One region of the Methyloversatilis sp. XJ19-13 genome, then DNA from elsewhere that is predicted to be linked to it. Evidence: predicted binding sites of a transcription regulator. Region 1 holds the regulator's gene; each other region holds the start of a gene.
What was found. The regulator FliA, encoded in region 1, starts transcription of late flagellar genes. The targets are predictions, from matches to a motif close to CTAAAGTTNNCNNAAANNNTGCCGATANNA.
Positions count from the first base shown of each region.

Region 2: a site for FliA is predicted at 3,345-3,374, ahead of NMQ14_RS19705 (flagellin). Genes of this name have one in related genera too.
Region 3: a site for FliA is predicted at 1,249-1,278, ahead of NMQ14_RS19670 (PAS domain-containing methyl-accepting chemotaxis protein). Genes of this name have one in related genera too.

Region 1 covers NZ_JANINH010000014.1:15,094-20,568, forward strand. Annotated here, with positions in the region: gene flhA (flagellar biosynthesis protein FlhA) at 1-982, shown strand, start outside; gene flhF (flagellar biosynthesis protein FlhF) at 979-2,499, shown strand; gene NMQ14_RS15770 (hypothetical protein) at 2,492-3,370, shown strand; gene NMQ14_RS15775 (RNA polymerase sigma factor FliA) at 3,402-4,118, shown strand; gene NMQ14_RS15780 (flagellar motor protein) at 4,139-4,897, shown strand; gene NMQ14_RS15785 (flagellar motor protein MotB) at 4,898-5,475, shown strand, end outside.
Region 2 covers NZ_JANINH010000004.1:100,402-105,876, reverse strand. Annotated here, with positions in the region: gene NMQ14_RS06975 (ATP-binding protein) at 1-124, shown strand, start outside; gene NMQ14_RS06970 (response regulator transcription factor) at 121-759, shown strand; gene NMQ14_RS06965 (diguanylate cyclase) at 878-2,638, shown strand; gene NMQ14_RS19705 (flagellin) at 3,455-4,948, shown strand; gene NMQ14_RS06950 (flagellar protein FlaG) at 5,015-5,362, shown strand; gene fliD (flagellar filament capping protein FliD) at 5,376-5,475, shown strand, end outside.
Region 3 covers NZ_JANINH010000001.1:340,535-346,009, forward strand. Annotated here, with positions in the region: gene flhB (flagellar biosynthesis protein FlhB) at 78-1,220, shown strand; gene NMQ14_RS19670 (PAS domain-containing methyl-accepting chemotaxis protein) at 1,368-2,693, shown strand; gene NMQ14_RS01700 (mannose-1-phosphate guanylyltransferase/mannose-6-phosphate isomerase) at 3,058-4,491, shown strand; gene NMQ14_RS01705 (LiaI-LiaF-like domain-containing protein) at 4,535-4,690, opposite strand; gene ettA (energy-dependent translational throttle protein EttA) at 4,850-5,475, shown strand, end outside.

The DNA.
Region 1 (5,475 bases):
CCTGATCCCGCTGGTCGATCGCGGTCAGGACGGCGAACTGCTGAAGCGCATCCGTGGCCTGCGCAAGAAGTTCGCCGCCGAAATCGGCTTCCTGACCGCGCCGGTGCACATCCGCGACAACCTCGAACTCAAGCCCAACGGCTATCGCATCACGCTCAAGGGCGTCGATGTCGGCAGCGGCGAGGCCTATCCGGGCAGCCTGATGGCGATCAATCCGGGCCGGGTGGCCGGTGCGCTGCCTGGCCGCGAAGCGAAGGATCCGGCGTTCGGCCTGCCTGCGGTGTGGATCGAACAAGGTTTGCGTGAACAGGCGCATGCGCTGGGTTACACCGTCGTCGATGCCGCCACCGTGGTGGCCACACACCTGAATCACCTCATCCTGAGCCACGCCGCAGAACTGCTTGGCCGGCAGGAAGTGCAGGCGCTGCTCGACCACGTCGGCAAGGATCAACCGCGACTGATAGAGGACCTGGTGCCCAAGGCGCTGCCGCTCGGCACCGTGCAGCGTGTGCTGCAGAGCCTGCTGGAAGAGGGCGTGGCCATCCGCGACATGCGTTCCATCATCGAAACGCTGGCCGACTATGCGGCGCGCACGCAGGACACGCTGGAACTGACCTCCCGCGTCCGCGTGGCGCTGGGCCGCGCCATCGTGCAGCAGCTGTTCCCGGGGAACGCCGACGTGCAGGTCATGGTGCTCGACCCGGGCCTCGAACGCCTGCTTGGTCAGGCGCTGGGCGCCGGCGGCGACGGCTCGGTCATCGAACCGGGTCTGGCCGACACGCTGATGCACGAAGTTGCGCGCAGCGCCCAACAGCAGGAAGAAATGGGTCTGCCCGCCGTGCTGCTGGTACCGGCGCCACTGCGCTGGCTGCTGTCGCGCTTCCTGCGCCGCGCCGTACCGAGTCTGAAAGTTGTTGCCAATTCCGAAGTTCCTGAAACACGCACCATCAAGGTGACCTCTGTCATCGGAGTCAAATCATGACGCCTCGCAAATATCTCGCAGCCAGTGCGCGCGACGCACTTCGTCGCATCAAGGAAGAGCTCGGTCCGGACGCCATCGTGCTGTCCAACCGACCGGTCGAAGGCGGGGTGGAAATCCTTGCGCTGCCGGCCAACGCACTCGACGCGATGACGGCGACGGCCAGAAAGCCGGCGCAGAAGGCGGAACCGGTCGCCGTGGCGCCGCAAGCCGATGACGAGGACTTCCAGCTCACGCTCTCGAGCAGCGTCGCTGCACGCAGCGCCGCGCCAAGGGCGGCCCGGGTGGCTGCCGCGAGCACCGAGGTGCGCGCACCGAAGCCCTGGCAGCCGTACAAGCCCCGTCCGGCCACGCCGAGCGAGCTGCGTGACATGGCCTATGGCCGCGACATTCCGGCCGCCAACACCCGCATGGAACAGATGCGACCCGACGCTATGGCGTCAGATCCGGGCCAGCTCGGTGCCCACGCCGAGGTCGCGCAGCGTCGTCCGGCCGCCGAAGCCGTTCCGGCGCCGCAACGCGCCACCGTGCAGGCAGCGGATCGGGCGCCCGAAATCGACGGCGCTCTGCGCGCCGAACTGGGCAGCATCCGCCGCATGCTCGAGCAGCAGCTGGCTGGCTTCGCCTGGGGAGAAATGTCGCGGACCTCGCCGCTGAACGCGACGCTCGCCGGCGAAATGCTGGAGTCCGGCTTTAGCGCGACCACCACCTACCGCCTGCTCGACCAGCTGGGCGCCTCCGACTCTCTGGCCGCCGCGCGCAACGAGCTGCGTACACTGATCGGTCGCGATCTGATCACGCTCAATTCCGACGCCGACATCATCGACCGCGGCGGTGTGTATGCACTGGTCGGCCCGACCGGTGTCGGCAAAACCACGACCACCGCCAAGCTGGCCGCGCGTTGCGTGGTGCGGCACGGTGCCGACAAGGTGGCGCTGCTGACCACCGACGGCTACCGGATCGGCGCGCACGAACAGCTCCGCATCTACGGCCGCATCCTTGGTGTGCCGGTACATGCGGTGCGCGATGCGTCCGACCTGCGCCGCATGCTGGTCGAACTGCGCGACAAGCACATGGTGCTGATCGACACCGTCGGCATGAGCCAGCGCGACCAGGCGGTGACCGAACAGATTGCCATGCTGTCATCCAGCGGTGACGTACGCCGCTTGCTGCTGCTCAACGCGGTGGCCCGAGCGGATGCGCTCGACGACGTGGTGCGCGCCTATTCGGCGCCGAATGGCGGGGCAGACCTGGCGGGCGCCATCATCAGCAAGGTCGATGAGTCGGTCACGCTCGGGCCGGTGCTCGACGTGCTGATGCGCCACCAGCTGCCGCTCTTCTATGTCGCCAACGGCCAGCGCGTGCCGGAAGACCTGCACCTGCCCAATCGCGCCTATCTGCTTCATCGCGCACTGCGCGCGGCCGGTGAGGATTCGCCGCAGCACCTTTCGGCGCAGGACGCCGGACTGGTCATGGCATCGTCGCGTCGCGCCGCACGCAGCGAGGTGAGCCGTGGCTGATCCGATGAAGGACCAGGCCGCTGGTCTGCGCGCCATGTTCCGCCGCTACCCGACCCAGCGTATCAGCGTGGTAGGCGCCATGGCGGGCGTCGGTGCAACCTCGGTGGCGCTTGGCGCCGCCATCGAAGCCGCACGCAGCGGCCTGCGCGTCACCGTCATCGACGAACATCAGGGAGTGGGTTCGGCGACTGCGCGGCTGGGGCTGACTTCCCGACTCGACCTGTTGCAGGCGATCAACCGCGATTGCCCGCTGGCGTCGGTACCGCTGCTGTCGCAGCACGGCGTATCGGTGGTGCCCGCGGCACGTCTTGCGCAGAACTCGCGGCAGCTGAACCGCCTGCAACTCGAGGCGCTGGATGAAGCACTGATCGAGCTGACGCGCGAAACCGAGTTGCTGATCATCGACTGCGCGCTCGAAGAATCGCAACTGTCGGCGCTGGCCCGTCGCGCCGATCGTCTGGCGGTGGTGACGGCAGCCTCCGGTGTCAGCGTCACCGCTGCGTACGCGCTGATCAAACGTCATCTGACCGGCAATGCGCCGCTGTCGGCCGGGGCGGTGCGCCCGGTTCATGTCGGTGTCAGCCGCGCGCGCTCGGTGTCGGACGCCCGCCAGGCGTTCGCCAGCCTGAATGGCGTGGTGAGCGAACACCTCGGCAGCGCGCTGCACTGGCTGGGTTGCCTGCCAGCCGGCTATCAACGGCCGAATTTTGTGGTGGCGGGTGACGATGCCCTCAAGATCGGACGCGATCTTGCCGAAAAGCTCTTCGTGACCCGCGAGACGGAAAAACCCGGTATGTTGATGCCGCACAACGACACCCAGTCAGGCGATCCGGCCGGACTGCCAGATGGGCTTTCGGCACGCGTAGCCTGATCGCGCAGCCGGCCGAAGCAGAGGACAACCTATGTATACCGCATCCGGAACACTGGACCGCGACCAGCTCGCCAAGCACTATGCGCCGCTGGTCAAGCGCATCGCCTACCACCTGATGGCCAAGTTGCCGGCCAGCGTGCAGGTCGAAGACATCATCCAGAACGGCATGCTCGGGCTGCTTGATGCGATGAACCGCTATGAAGAAGGGCTGGGCGCGCAGTTCGAAACGTATGCCGTACAGCGCATCCGCGGTGCCATGCTCGACGGCCTGCGCGAGAACGACTGGCTGCCGCGCAGCCTGCGGCGCGACATGCGCCGCATCGAAACCGCCATCACCACGCTGGAGCAGGCCAAGGGCCGTCAGCCGACCGAAGGCGAACTGGCCGAATCGCTCGGCATGCCGCTGGGCGAGTACCAGAAGATGCTGCAGGAAGCGCGTGGCTACCAGCTCGTCTACTTCGAAGATTTCACCAACGGTGACGACGACGATTATCTGGATCGTCACAGCGTCGGCACCGAAGATCTCGATCCGCTCGCCCGGCTGCTCGACAAGAACATGCGCGATGTTCTGGTGCGCGCCATCGGCGACCTGCCGGATCGCGAAAAGACCGTCATGGGCCTGTACTACGAAGAAGACCTGAACCTGCGCGAGATCGGAGAAATCCTCGGAGTTTCGGAATCGCGAGTTTGCCAGTTGCACAGTCAGGCCATCGCGCGCCTGCGCAGCCGCATCTCGGCGCGTACCTGAGCGCGCCGGCCCGATATCCCATGCGTGTCGATCGTCTCAGCATCGTCGGTCTGGCTCTGGGCATCGCCGCCATCATGGCGGGCCAGGTGCTCGAAGGGGGCAGCCTGTCATCGCTGTTCCAGCCGGCCGCGCTGGTCATCGTTCTCGGGGGAACGCTGGGCGCGACCATGCTGCAGACCCGCTTTCCCATTTTCATGCGTGGCATGCGCATGGGCGGCTGGGCGTTTTCTGCACCGGCAGCGGTACCCGACGACATGATCCGCAAACTGGTCGGCTGGGCCACGCTTTCGCGACGCGAAGGCATCCTGGTGCTGGAAAAGCACATCGGCAGCGAACCTGATCCGTTTTTCCGCAAGGGCGTGCAGTTGCTGGTCGATGGCGCCGATTCGGAACGCCTGCGCGAGGTCATGGAGGTCGAGATCACGACCTACGAAACCACGCTGCGCCAGGCTGCCCGCGTATGGGACGCCGCTGCTGGCTACGCACCGACGATAGGCATTCTGGGCGCGGTGCTGGGCCTGATTCACGTGATGGAGAACCTGGGAGATCCTGCGCGGCTCGGCGCCGGTATCGCCACCGCCTTCGTGGCGACGATCTACGGTGTGGGGAGTGCGAACCTGATCTTCCTGCCGATCGGGCGCAAGCTGCAGATGCATGTCACCCAGCTGATCAGCCTGCGCGAAATGTTCGTCGACGGTCTGGCCGGCATCGCCAACGGCGACAACCCGCGCATCATCGAAAGCCGATTGCTCGGCTACATTGCGCCGGTACCCGGTTGAGTGGGCCGGCGGACTGTGCGCAAGCGTCGCTATGTGCCGGATTCGGACGAGAACCACGACCGCTGGCTCATTTCGTATGCCGATCTGGTGACCCTGCTGTTTGCGTTCTTCGTCGTGATGTACGCAATTTCGCAGGTCAATGACGGCAAATACCGCACGCTGAGTCAGTCGCTGAACAGCGCCTTCGCGGCGCGCGAGGGCGTGCGGCTGATCGAATTGCCGGCGACCGACCAGAGTGCCCGCATGCAGGTCGAGATCGATGAACTGCGTGCCCATCGCGCGGCGCAGAAAGCGCAGGAGCGGCGCGAGCGGGCGGACAAGGCGGCGAAGGACATCCAGCAGGCGTTGTCTGCACTGACCCGTGAAGGGCTGGCCAGCGTCACCCAGGGCGCATTGGGCATTACGGTGGATCTCGACGCGAAGTTCCTGTTCGGCCCGGGCGAAAGCGTGCTCGAGCCGGCTGCGCAGGACATCATCGGCGCGATCGCGCGCGTTCTGCTCTACACCGATTTCCCGCTGGTGATCGAAGGGCACACCGACAATGTCCCGGCCGGCGGCAGGCTGGGTTCCAACTGGGA
Region 2 (5,475 bases), on a different contig from region 1:
CATCCGCGAGCGCGTGGTGCACCTGAACGGACGTTTTGAAGCGAGCAGCCGGGAACATGGCGGTACCCGCCTGCTGCTGAGGGTGCCGGCCTGCCGCCGCACCGTACTGGAGTTCTCCCGATGAGCAGCATCCGTATACTTATTGCAGACGATCACGCCATCGTGCGCTCCGGGCTGCGCCAGATCCTGTCCGACAGTCCTGACCTGCTGGTCACCGGCGAGGCGCAGAACGGTGTCGAAGCGATGCACAAACTCCGCGACGGCAGCTTCGACCTCGTGCTGATGGATGTTTCGATGCCTGACCGCAACGGTATCGACACACTGAAGCTGGTGCGCAAGGAATTTCCGCGCCTGCCGGTTCTGGTACTGTCGATGCACCCGGAGGACCAGTACGCGATCCGCGCGCTGAAAGCCGGCGCCTCCGGCTATCTGACCAAGCAGAGCGCACCCGAACAGCTGGTCACCGCGATCCGTCAGGTCGCCAGCGGCAAGAAGTACGTTTCACCCACGCTGGCGATGGAACTGGCCAATGCGATCACAGACGACGACGAGCGGCCGCCGCATGAGAAATTGTCCGACCGCGAGTACCAGACGCTGGTGATGATTTCCTCCGGCAAGACGCTGACGCAGATCGGCGAGGAACTGAGCCTCAGCGTCAAGACGGTCAGCGTCTATCGTGCACGCCTGCTGGAAAAGATGCGCATGAAGAACAACGCAGAGCTGACCCACTACGGCCTCAAGCACGGGCTCACCGACTGAGGTCGGCTGTCCGCCTGCCTCTCGCTGTGGAGTGTGGAATAACTTGCGGTTCCGCCCTAAAGCCCGTCGTCCGCGTGCCGTTGTATGCATTCGTTACGGACTGTGAATTGCCACTGAAATGTCTGACGCCATGCAGCCGCTCGAAATCGCCCGTGAAGCCTTGCGACGTCTCGCCATGCGTCAGCTTCAGCCCACACCGGAGAATTACCGGTCGCTCTATCACGAAATTGCCGGCACCAAGGCCGACGACCTGTTCCCGGAACGCGCGCTGAAGCTGGTCTGCAGCACCCTGCCCCGCCTCAATCAATCGCAGATCGAATTCGTCGAACGGCTCGAAAGCGCTGTCGTCAGCCGCAGCTGGTCGGCGATCAGCGGATCGCTGGTCGGCCTGCTGCGCGCCCAGGCGGCGCCTCAGCGCAAATGGACGGCGCTGCTCAAGGACCTGTTCAAGCAATTCGAACGCAATCACGACTCGATCACCTACGCACAGAAGCAGGTGGCCATCCAGCAGGTGCTCGATTCGTCCAGCGGCGAACTCGACGCCCTCTACGCGCGCCTGAGCAAGCTTGCCGACAACTGGGAATCGTGCGAGAGCAGTGAGGCATCCGCTGCCGAGCATCATGGCCATGGCGCCCACAATATCGTTTCTGCGCTGGACAACAGTGATGCCGCGCTGCGCGACCTGTTCGCCAGCACGCTCGAAAGTGTGGTGGGCAGCCTGCTGATTTCGGCGCCCGAAGTGCGCGATGAAGCCCTTATGCTGGGCCAGGCGTTGCGCGACGTGCGCGACATGAGCGGCGTCGATGATCTGGCGTCCAAGTTGCGCAACCTTGTCTATCGCCTGAATTGGGTGGTCGACGATCAGGCCGAAATCCGCGCCGGTCTGTTGTCGCTGCTTGACCTGCTGCTGAAGAATATCGGCGAACTCGTGCTGGACGACCGCTGGATGCGCGGTCAGATCGATTCGCTGCGTGCGTTGTGCGATCACCCGCTGACCGCGCGCGAACTGGATGAAGTGGAGCGCAGGCTGCGCGAAGTGATCGAGCGTCAGGGCTCGCTGCGCGGCAACATCGACGACGCGAAGCACCAGATCAAGCTGATGCTGGCGGGTTTCGTCGAGCAGCTCGGCAGCTTCACCGAAGCCACATCGGGCTTCGGTGAAAAGATGGAAGGCTATGCGGAAACGATCGCTGCCGCCGACGACATCGGTTCGCTGCAGGACGTCATCGCCGAAGTGATCGCCGCCACGCATTCCATGCGTGCCACGACCGAAAAGTCGCGTGCCGAGGTCGACAACATGCGTGACCGCGTGCGTGCCGCAGAAAACGAAATCCAGCGCCTGCAGATCGAACTGGAACAGACCAGCGAAAAGATGCGCCACGACCCGCTGACCGGCGCACTCAACCGCAAGGGGCTGGAAGAGTCGTACGCCAAGGAAGTGTCGCGCGCCGCACGGCGCGGTTCGATGTTGTGCCTTGCCGTTCTGGACATCGACAACTTCAAGCGTCTCAACGATACCTACGGTCACAACACAGGCGACGAGGCGCTGCTGCACCTGGTGGGCACGGTACGCGACTGCCTGCGTCCGCACGACACGCTGTCGCGCTACGGCGGCGAGGAATTCGTCATATTGTTGCCGGAAACCTCGGTCGAGGATTCGGTCATCGTGCTGCAGCGCCTGCAGCGCGAACTTACGAAACGCTATTTCCTGGCCAACAACGACAAGCTGTTGATTACCTTCAGCGCCGGCGTCACCGTAGTCGGCCAGGAAGAACCGCAGACGTCGGCCATTGAGCGCGCCGACGTGGCCATGTATCAGGCCAAGGCAACCGGCAAGAATCGCGTGGTCATCGCACCCGAACAGCCGATCGCCGCGTGAGCCGGGCCGGCAGTCGCCTCGCCCGTCGTCCATTCCACGTTGCCGACAACATTCAATCGTGATCTGCGCCGGGCTGCCGGTGCTGGCGGCCCTTCCTGATCGGGAGGCATGCGCGCCCGGCGCGAAGCCATGTGCCAAGCGCAATCGGTTCCAGGGTGATCATGCGGTGCGCAGTTTGCACACGCCCCCGGTCAGCGATCGCCAGACGTCGCAGCAATCAGCGCCTTCCATATTGATGAGGTGTTTGATCGACGTCGGGTTGTTGGGCATCGCCTGCGGCTCACCCCAACCTACGAGTGCTTTTCATGCGGACGTGGGGTTTGATCAACGCTGGGTTGTTGGGCATCGCCTGCGGCTCACCCCAACCTACGCACTGCCGACCGCACCGCCGCCATGGGAAGCACTCGTAGGTTGGGGTGAGCCGCAGGCGATGCCCAACGTAAACCCTGCCCGTTACGCACCACGGCGGCCACTGAGCGGCCCGTCAGCAGCCACTCACAGCCCGCTCCGCTGACATTCCGTAACAGTCCTGAGCAGGTCCGGCACGATGACCGCAGCACCAATCGGGCCGACCTTGCAGGCAAAAGAGATTGCAGCGGCAACCTCACGTGAGCATGAACGCCCGTACATGCCGCAAGGGCAAGCCATTTCATATCGGCAGCCGCCTGGAAGCCAAGACGACAAAGGCTTTCATTAAGGTGCCCCGCTAAAGTTTGCAGCGGCAACTCCGTTACTTGAAACATCGGCGACATCAACAGCGGGCCATGCAGCCCGGAGCGCCGTAACTACACACTACTTCGTGACAGGAGAAATAAAATGCCGCAAACCATCAACACCAACGTGCCGTCGCTTACCGCGCAGCGCAACCTGAACTCTTCGCAGAGCTCGCTCGCCACTTCGCTGCAGCGCCTGTCATCGGGCCTGCGCATCAACAGCGCCAAGGACGACGCCGCCGGCCTCGCCATCTCGGAACGCATGACCTCCCAGGTGCGCGGTCTGAACCAGGCTGTGCGCAACGCCAATGACGCGATTTCGCTGACGCAAACGGCCGAAGGCGCGATGGGCTCGATCACCGAAGGTCTGCAGCGCATGCGTGAATTGTCGGTTCAGGCCGCCAATGATTCGAACAGCGCCAGCGACCGTCAGGCCCTGCAGCAGGAAGTCTCGCAGTTGCAGCAGGAAATCAACCGCGTCGCTTCGACGACCCAGTTCAACGGCAAGAACCTGCTCGATGGCTCGTTCTCCGGCCAGTATTTCCAGGTCGGCGCAAACGCCAACCAGTCGATCGGCATCAGCCTCAGCAACACCAAGGCCACCAATATCGGTGCCAATACCGTCAGCGCCAACGGCACGCTGAACAATGCAGCCGCCCTCGCAGCCGGTGCCGGCGCCCGTGTCGCCAACACCGTCGTCGCGGCCGAAGATCTGACCGTGACCGGTTCGCTCGGCACCGCAGCGGTTGCCGTGAATCTCGCCGATACGGCCAAGGCTGTCGCTGCGTCCGTCAATGCGCAGAGCGCCACCACCGGCGTGAGCGCAACGGCGGCGACCGAAGCCACGCTGAGCGGCCTGACCGCCACCGGCACCTACACCTTCACGCTGTTCGGCGAAAACACGACCGGTGTCGCCGTGTCGGCCACCATCGGCAATACCTCCGATCTGAGTTCGCTCTCGACCGCAATCAACAACTACGCGGCCACCACCGGCATTACCGCCACGGTCAGCGGCGGTTCGGTCACGTTGAAGTCGGAAAACGGCGCAGACATCTCGCTCACCGACTTTGCCGGTGCCGGCAATATCAGCCTGCAGGGCCGCAACGCATTCACCAGCGCAACGGCCGGTGCTGCGGTTGTCCTGACAGGTGCCACTGCCACCACGGACTCCTCGACGGTCGGCGGTACGCTGAAGTTCTCGTCGTCGGACGCCTTCTCGGTCACCAGCGCTTCGGCCGGCGGCCTCTTCACTGCCACCACGGCAAACGCGAGCTCGCTGTCGGCGGTCGCTTCGATCAACGTGGGTACGCAAAGCGGTGCAAATTCCGCCATCGACGTCATCGACGCCGCGCTGCAGTCGATCAACACGCAACGCGCTTCGCTGGGTGCCATCCAGAATCGCGTGCAGAACACGATCAGCAACCTGCAGACCACATCGGAAAATGTCAGCGCAGCCCGCAGCCGCATCCAGGATGCCGACTTCGCGATGGAAACCGCCAATCTGACCCGCTCGCAGATCCTTCAGCAAGCGGGTACGGCGATGCTGGCGCAAGCCAACTCGCTGCCGCAGAACGTGCTCAGCCTGCTCCGCGGCTAAGCAGCGGCAATTGAAAGAAACGGGGCACGGTTCGCCGTGCCCCGCTAACTGCAAGGGGAAATCGTCATGGCGATCCAGCCAGTCCCAAGTACCTCGCCACCGCTCACTCCGGCCCTCACGCAGAGCACCGGAGTGAATGTCGTGGTGTCCGCCAGTGTTCGTGAACAACCCGCGCAGAACACCTCGCTCACAAGCGAACAGATCGAACAGACGGTGAATGAAATCCGTCGCCAGATTCAACCGGTGGACCAGAATTTGCTTTTCACGATTGACAAGGAAACAGGGAAGACAATCGTGAGACTCATCGATTCAAGCACCAAGGAAATCCTGCGGCAGATCCCGTCTGAGGAACTGATCGCGATTGCGCGCGCGCTCGGCAAGGGCCAGAGCGGTCTGATCGAGCGCAAGGCCTGAGGGGCCCGGCATCATGGCGATCTCTTCCGCAGGAATCGGCTCCGGGCTTGACGTTTCAGGCCTCGTATCGCAGTTGATGACACTCGAGCAGCGCCCCCTGACGCTGCTCGCGC
Region 3 (5,475 bases), on a different contig from region 1:
CGTCTTTTCCGCCGATTGCCCGGTGCGCGGCGATTGCAGAATCGGCTTCCTGTTCATCTCACGGCTGATCTGCGAACGTGGCAGAAGAAAGCGATCTCGAAAAAACCGAACCTGCGTCACAGCGCAAGCTGGAGAAGGCGCGGGAAGAGGGGCAGGTACCGAGTTCGCGCGAGTTGGCGACCTTTCTCGTCACCATGACCGGTGTGGCCGGGCTTTACGGGCTGGCGGGCTGGATGTGGCCGCGCAGCGCGCAACTGCTGCGTGACGGGCTCACGGTCGACCGGCGCGCCATCTTCGATCCGTCTGCGATGTTCGCCATCCTGATCGACCGCATCATCGACGGGCTGATCGTGCTGGCGCCGCTGATGCTCGCGCTGATGGTCGCCGCGCTGGCCGCCCCCTTCCTGATGGGCGGCGTGGTGTTTGCGCCCAAGGCGCTCGGCCCGAAGTTCTCCAAGCTCAATCCGCTGGCCGGCCTCAAGCGCATGGTGTCGAAAACCGCGCTGGTCGAGCTGGGCAAGGGCGTCGGCAAGGCCACGCTGGTGGGCAGCGTCGCGGCCTGGGTCGTGCTGCGTGACCAGGACATGCTGTTCGCCATGTTCAGTGCGCCGGTCGACGTGGCGCTGGCGGCGACCGGCGACCTGATCATGACCGCTACGGTGATTCTGGTGGCCGGCATGGCGCTGATCGTTGCCATCGACGTGCCGTTCCAGCTCTGGCATTTCCAGTCCGAGCTCAAGATGACGAAGGAAGAGGCGCGGCAGGAGTTCAAGGAGCAGGAGGGCGACCCGCAGGTGAAGGGCCGCATCCGCCAGCAACAGCGCGAAATGGCGCGCAGCCGCATGATGGCCAATGTACCCAAGGCCGACGTCGTGGTGACCAACCCGACCCACTTTTCGGTGGCGCTGAAATACGACGTGGCCAAGGGTGGCGCACCGCGGGTGGTGGCCAAGGGCGCCGGCGAAGTGGCGCTGCGCATCCGCACGCTGGCCGCCGAAGCCGGCGTGCCGCTGGTCGAGGCGCCGCCGCTGGCGCGTGCCTTGCACAAGCACGTGGATCTGGAGCAGGAGGTGCCGGCGCGGCTGTTCCGCGCGGTCGCCGAAGTGCTCGCTTACGTCTACCAACTGAACGACGCCTTCGCCAAGGGCGTCGAGAAGCCCCGTCCGCCCGACGACCTGCCTGTGCCCGCCGATCTCGATCCGGGAAGCGACGTCGCCTGAGCGATCCTGCCGGGTGCCACAAAGTTTACTAAAGTTGTATCTCACGGACCCGTTATTCGCCTCAAAGCGGCATATTGCGTCGGTTATGTCCGGCAGGCCCGGACAACGCCTTGCGTTCAGTGCGGTGGAGAAAAAGGAGACAAGAACATGTTTGGAAAAAAGAGCAAACAACTTGAAGCGGCTCTCGGCGAGTGCGAGACGCGGGCGGCTGCCACGAAGGCACTGATCGATGCAATTGATCGCTCCATGGCCATCATCGAATTTGAACCCGACGGTAAGGTCATCACGGCCAATGCCAACTTCGCCCGTGCGATGGGCTACAGCGCGGCGGAGCTTGCGGGTATGCACCACCGCAGCTTCTGTCAGCCATCCTTCGCGTCTTCGGCCGCCTACGGTGACATGTGGGCACGCCTGGCGCGTGGCGACTTCGTGTCCGGCCGCTTTCCGCGGCTTGCACGCGACGGACGCGAAGTCTGGCTGGAAGCCAGTTACAACCCCGTGCTAAGTGCTGACGGCCGGGTGGTGAAGGTGGTCAAAGTGGCCAGTGAAATCACCGACAAGGTGCGCGCGGAGAGTGAATCGAATGCGCTGCTGGCTGCGATCAACCGTTCGATGGCAGTCATTTCCTTCAACCCGGACGGCACCATACTCGACGCGAACCCCAATTTCCTCAAGACGGTGGGCTACGCAAAGGAAGACATCGTCGGCCGTCATCACCGGATGTTCTGCGAGTCTGAACTGACCGCATCGCCGGAGTACGCGGCCTTCTGGCAGCGCCTCGCCTCAGGAGAGTTCGTTTCCGGCGATTTCAGGCGCGTTGCGCGCGACGGCACGGTGATCTGGCTGGAAGCGAGCTACAACCCGGTGTTCGACCCGGCGGGCAAGCTTTACAAGGTGGTGAAGTTCGCTGCCGACATCACTGAAAAGAAGGTGCAGCAACTGGCTGAGCAGGACAGCGCGCGCGTTGCCTGGCGGGTGTCCAGCGAAACCGAAGCCATCGCGACCGAAGGTGCGGCCATCATCGAGCGGGCATCGTCGGAAATGCGTGCCATTGCCGAAACCGTTCAGCTCACTTCGGACCGGGTGGGCGAACTGGGCAAGCAATCGGACCAGATCACCAGCATCGTCAAGACCATACGCGAGATCGCCGACCAGACGAATCTGCTGGCGCTCAATGCCGCGATCGAGGCGGCACGAGCCGGCGAGCAGGGGCGCGGTTTTGCAGTCGTGGCCGATGAAGTGCGCAAGCTGGCCGAACGCACCAGCTTGTCCACCAAGGAGATCGGCGACACGGTGCAACGCATTCAGGATGGTACGCGCAGCGCCATTCAGAGCATGGAATCCAGCCTGTTCAAGGCCGGAAGCGGCGTCGAACTTGCGGGCAGCGCCAGGCAGGCCATCGAACGCATCAGCAACGGCGCGCGAGAGGTGGTACAGGCGGTCAGCAAGTTCTCGTCAGTTGTGGACGGATGAGGGGGCGCAGACCGGCGCTGACGGTTGATGTGCGCGTCGCAGCGTCGCCGACGGATTTCATCATTTGACCTGAACACGTCGGTTGGCCGCGGGTGTTATTGCGGCGAGCTTTGCTCATCATGGAGATCGCTGTTCTTTGCGCCCTCACCCTCCAGGTGAGACCGCGTCGACGTCGAATGCACGGGCCGGAAGGGCACCCCCAGCCGCGTGCTCGCGCCTCGTGCCGCGGTTGTTCGCAGCGTCACGGTCGCCGTCTTCGATCGGATACGTCCGCCGAACACGTTGCGCTGTAACGGATTTATCGCGAAGCGCCGCGGGGCATGACGTAGACTTCGTGACTCCGATTTCCAATCTGGTTCCCGTCATGACCCTGCAACCCGTCATCCTGTGCGGCGGCTCCGGCACCCGCCTCTGGCCGTTGTCACGCGAACGCTATCCGAAGCAACTGCTGCCGCTGGACGGCGAGCGCACCCTGCTGCAGGACACGGCGCTGCGTGCCGGCGCACCCGGCGTGACGATTGCCGCACCGCTCGTCGTGTGCAACGAGGAATACCGTTTCCTGACCGCGGAACAACTGCGCCAGATCGACGTGCAGCCGGCGTCGTTGCTGCTCGAACCGGTCGGCCGGAATACCGCGCCGGCGCTGGCGCTTGCTGCGCTCGCAGCCAGCGCGGCCGACCCGGTGCTGCTGGTCATGCCGTCCGATCATGTGATCCGCAATACCGGGGCCTTCCGCGAAGCGGTGGCGCTGGGCGCGGCGCAGGCCGAAGCGGGGGCGGTGGTCACTTTCGGCATCACGCCGGACAAGCCGGAAACCGGTTACGGCTACATCCGCACCGGGGCGCAGCTGGCCGGCGGCCCGGCCCGCACGCTGGACCGCTTCGTCGAAAAGCCCGATGCCGCGACTGCCGAGGCCTACCTGGCCAGTGGTGACTATCTGTGGAATGCCGGTATCTTCATGATGAAGGCGAGCGTGGCGCTGGCCCTGCTGAAGCGGTTCCGGCCGGACATCGAAGCCGCCAGCCGCACGGCTTACGAGCGGGGCGCCGCCGACCACGACTTCTACCGCATCGACAAGGCCGCGTTCGCGGCTTGCCCGTCCGATTCCATCGACTACGCCATCATGGAACCGCTGGCTGCCGGCGAGCCGCGTGTGGCGCCGGCCGTCGTCGTGCCGCTCGATGCCGGCTGGTCTGATGTCGGCGCCTGGGACGCGCTGTGGCAGGTGGCCGCGAAGGACGCCGACGGCAATGTGTCGCGCGGCGACGTGCTGCTGCAGGACACGCAGGACAGTCTGGTATTTGCCGAAACCCGCATGGTGAGCTGCCTCGGCATGAAGGATGTCGTGGTGGTGGAAACTTGCGACGCGGTGATGGTGGTCGCGAAGAACCGTACCCAGGACGTGAAACGCATCGTCGCCCACCTGAAGGCAAACAAGCGCCCGGAGGCCGAAAATCACCGCAAGGTGTATCGCCCGTGGGGTTACTACGATTCGATCGACGCCGGTTCGCGTTTCCAGGTGAAGCGCATCGTCGTCAATCCGGGCGCATCGCTGTCGCTGCAGATGCACCACCACCGTGCCGAGCACTGGATCGTCGTCAGCGGCACCGCGCGCGTCACCTGCGGCGAGAACATCCTGCTGCTGTCGGAAAACCAGTCCACCTACATCCCGCTGGGCACGACGCACCGGCTGGAAAACCCGGGCAAGCTGCCGCTGGAAATGATCGAGGTGCAGTCAGGCAGCTATCTCGGCGAAGACGACATCGTGCGCTTCGAGGACACGTACGGCCGCAAATGAGCCGGGTGGGCAGGCGCGACGCCTGCCCGCGATGTTCCGAGGTCTACTTCCGCTTGATCAGCCCGGCGGCGCCGATGGCGATCAGCACGGCCGGCCACCAGGTGCCGAGAATCTCGCCCAGGTCACGCAGCGAAAAGAGCTCCAGATTCGACGCCAGCAGCAGCGCGCCGATGAGAATGAGGCCGATCGAACCGATCATGGGGTGTCCTGTGTGCGGTCTGGGTGGTCTGAAGCCGGCGCCTGAACGACACGCCGACGCCGGATGGTAGTGCGAGTCGGCACGTTTGAGGCGACTGCGGCTGCAGCCGTGCGGCTTGCGGCATACTTCCGGCTTCTCCAGTCATCCCCGCAGCACACCATGGCCCAATACGTGATGTCGATGCTCCGCGTGAGCAAGGTCGTTCCGCCGAAGCGCACGATCATCAAGGACATATCGCTTTCCTTCTTCCCCGGCGCAAAGATCGGCCTGCTCGGTCTGAATGGCTCGGGCAAATCGACGGTGCTGCGCATCATGGCCGGTGCCGACAAGGAATTCGAGGGCGAAGTGCAGCACCTGCCGGGCATCCGCATCGGCTATCTGCCGCAGGAACCGGAGCTCGATCCGGCGAAAACGGTCAAGGAGGAGGTGGAATCGGGCCTCGGCGACATCATGGAAGCGCGCACCAAGCTGGACGCGATCTATGCCGCCTATGCCGAGCCGGACGCCGATTTCGACAAGCTGGCCGAAGAACAGGCGAAGTACGAAAACGTGCTGGCGACCGCCGGCGCCGACATCGAAACCCAGATGGAAATCGCCGCCGACGCGCTGCGCCTGCCGCCGTGGGACGCGAAGATCGCGCCGCTGTCCGGCGGCGAGAAGCGCCGCGTGGCGCTGTGCAAGCTGCTGCTGTCCAAGCCGGACATGCTGCTGCTGGACGAACCGACCAACCACCTCGACGCCGAATCGGTCGAATGGCTGGAACAGTTCCTGGTGCGCTTCCCGGG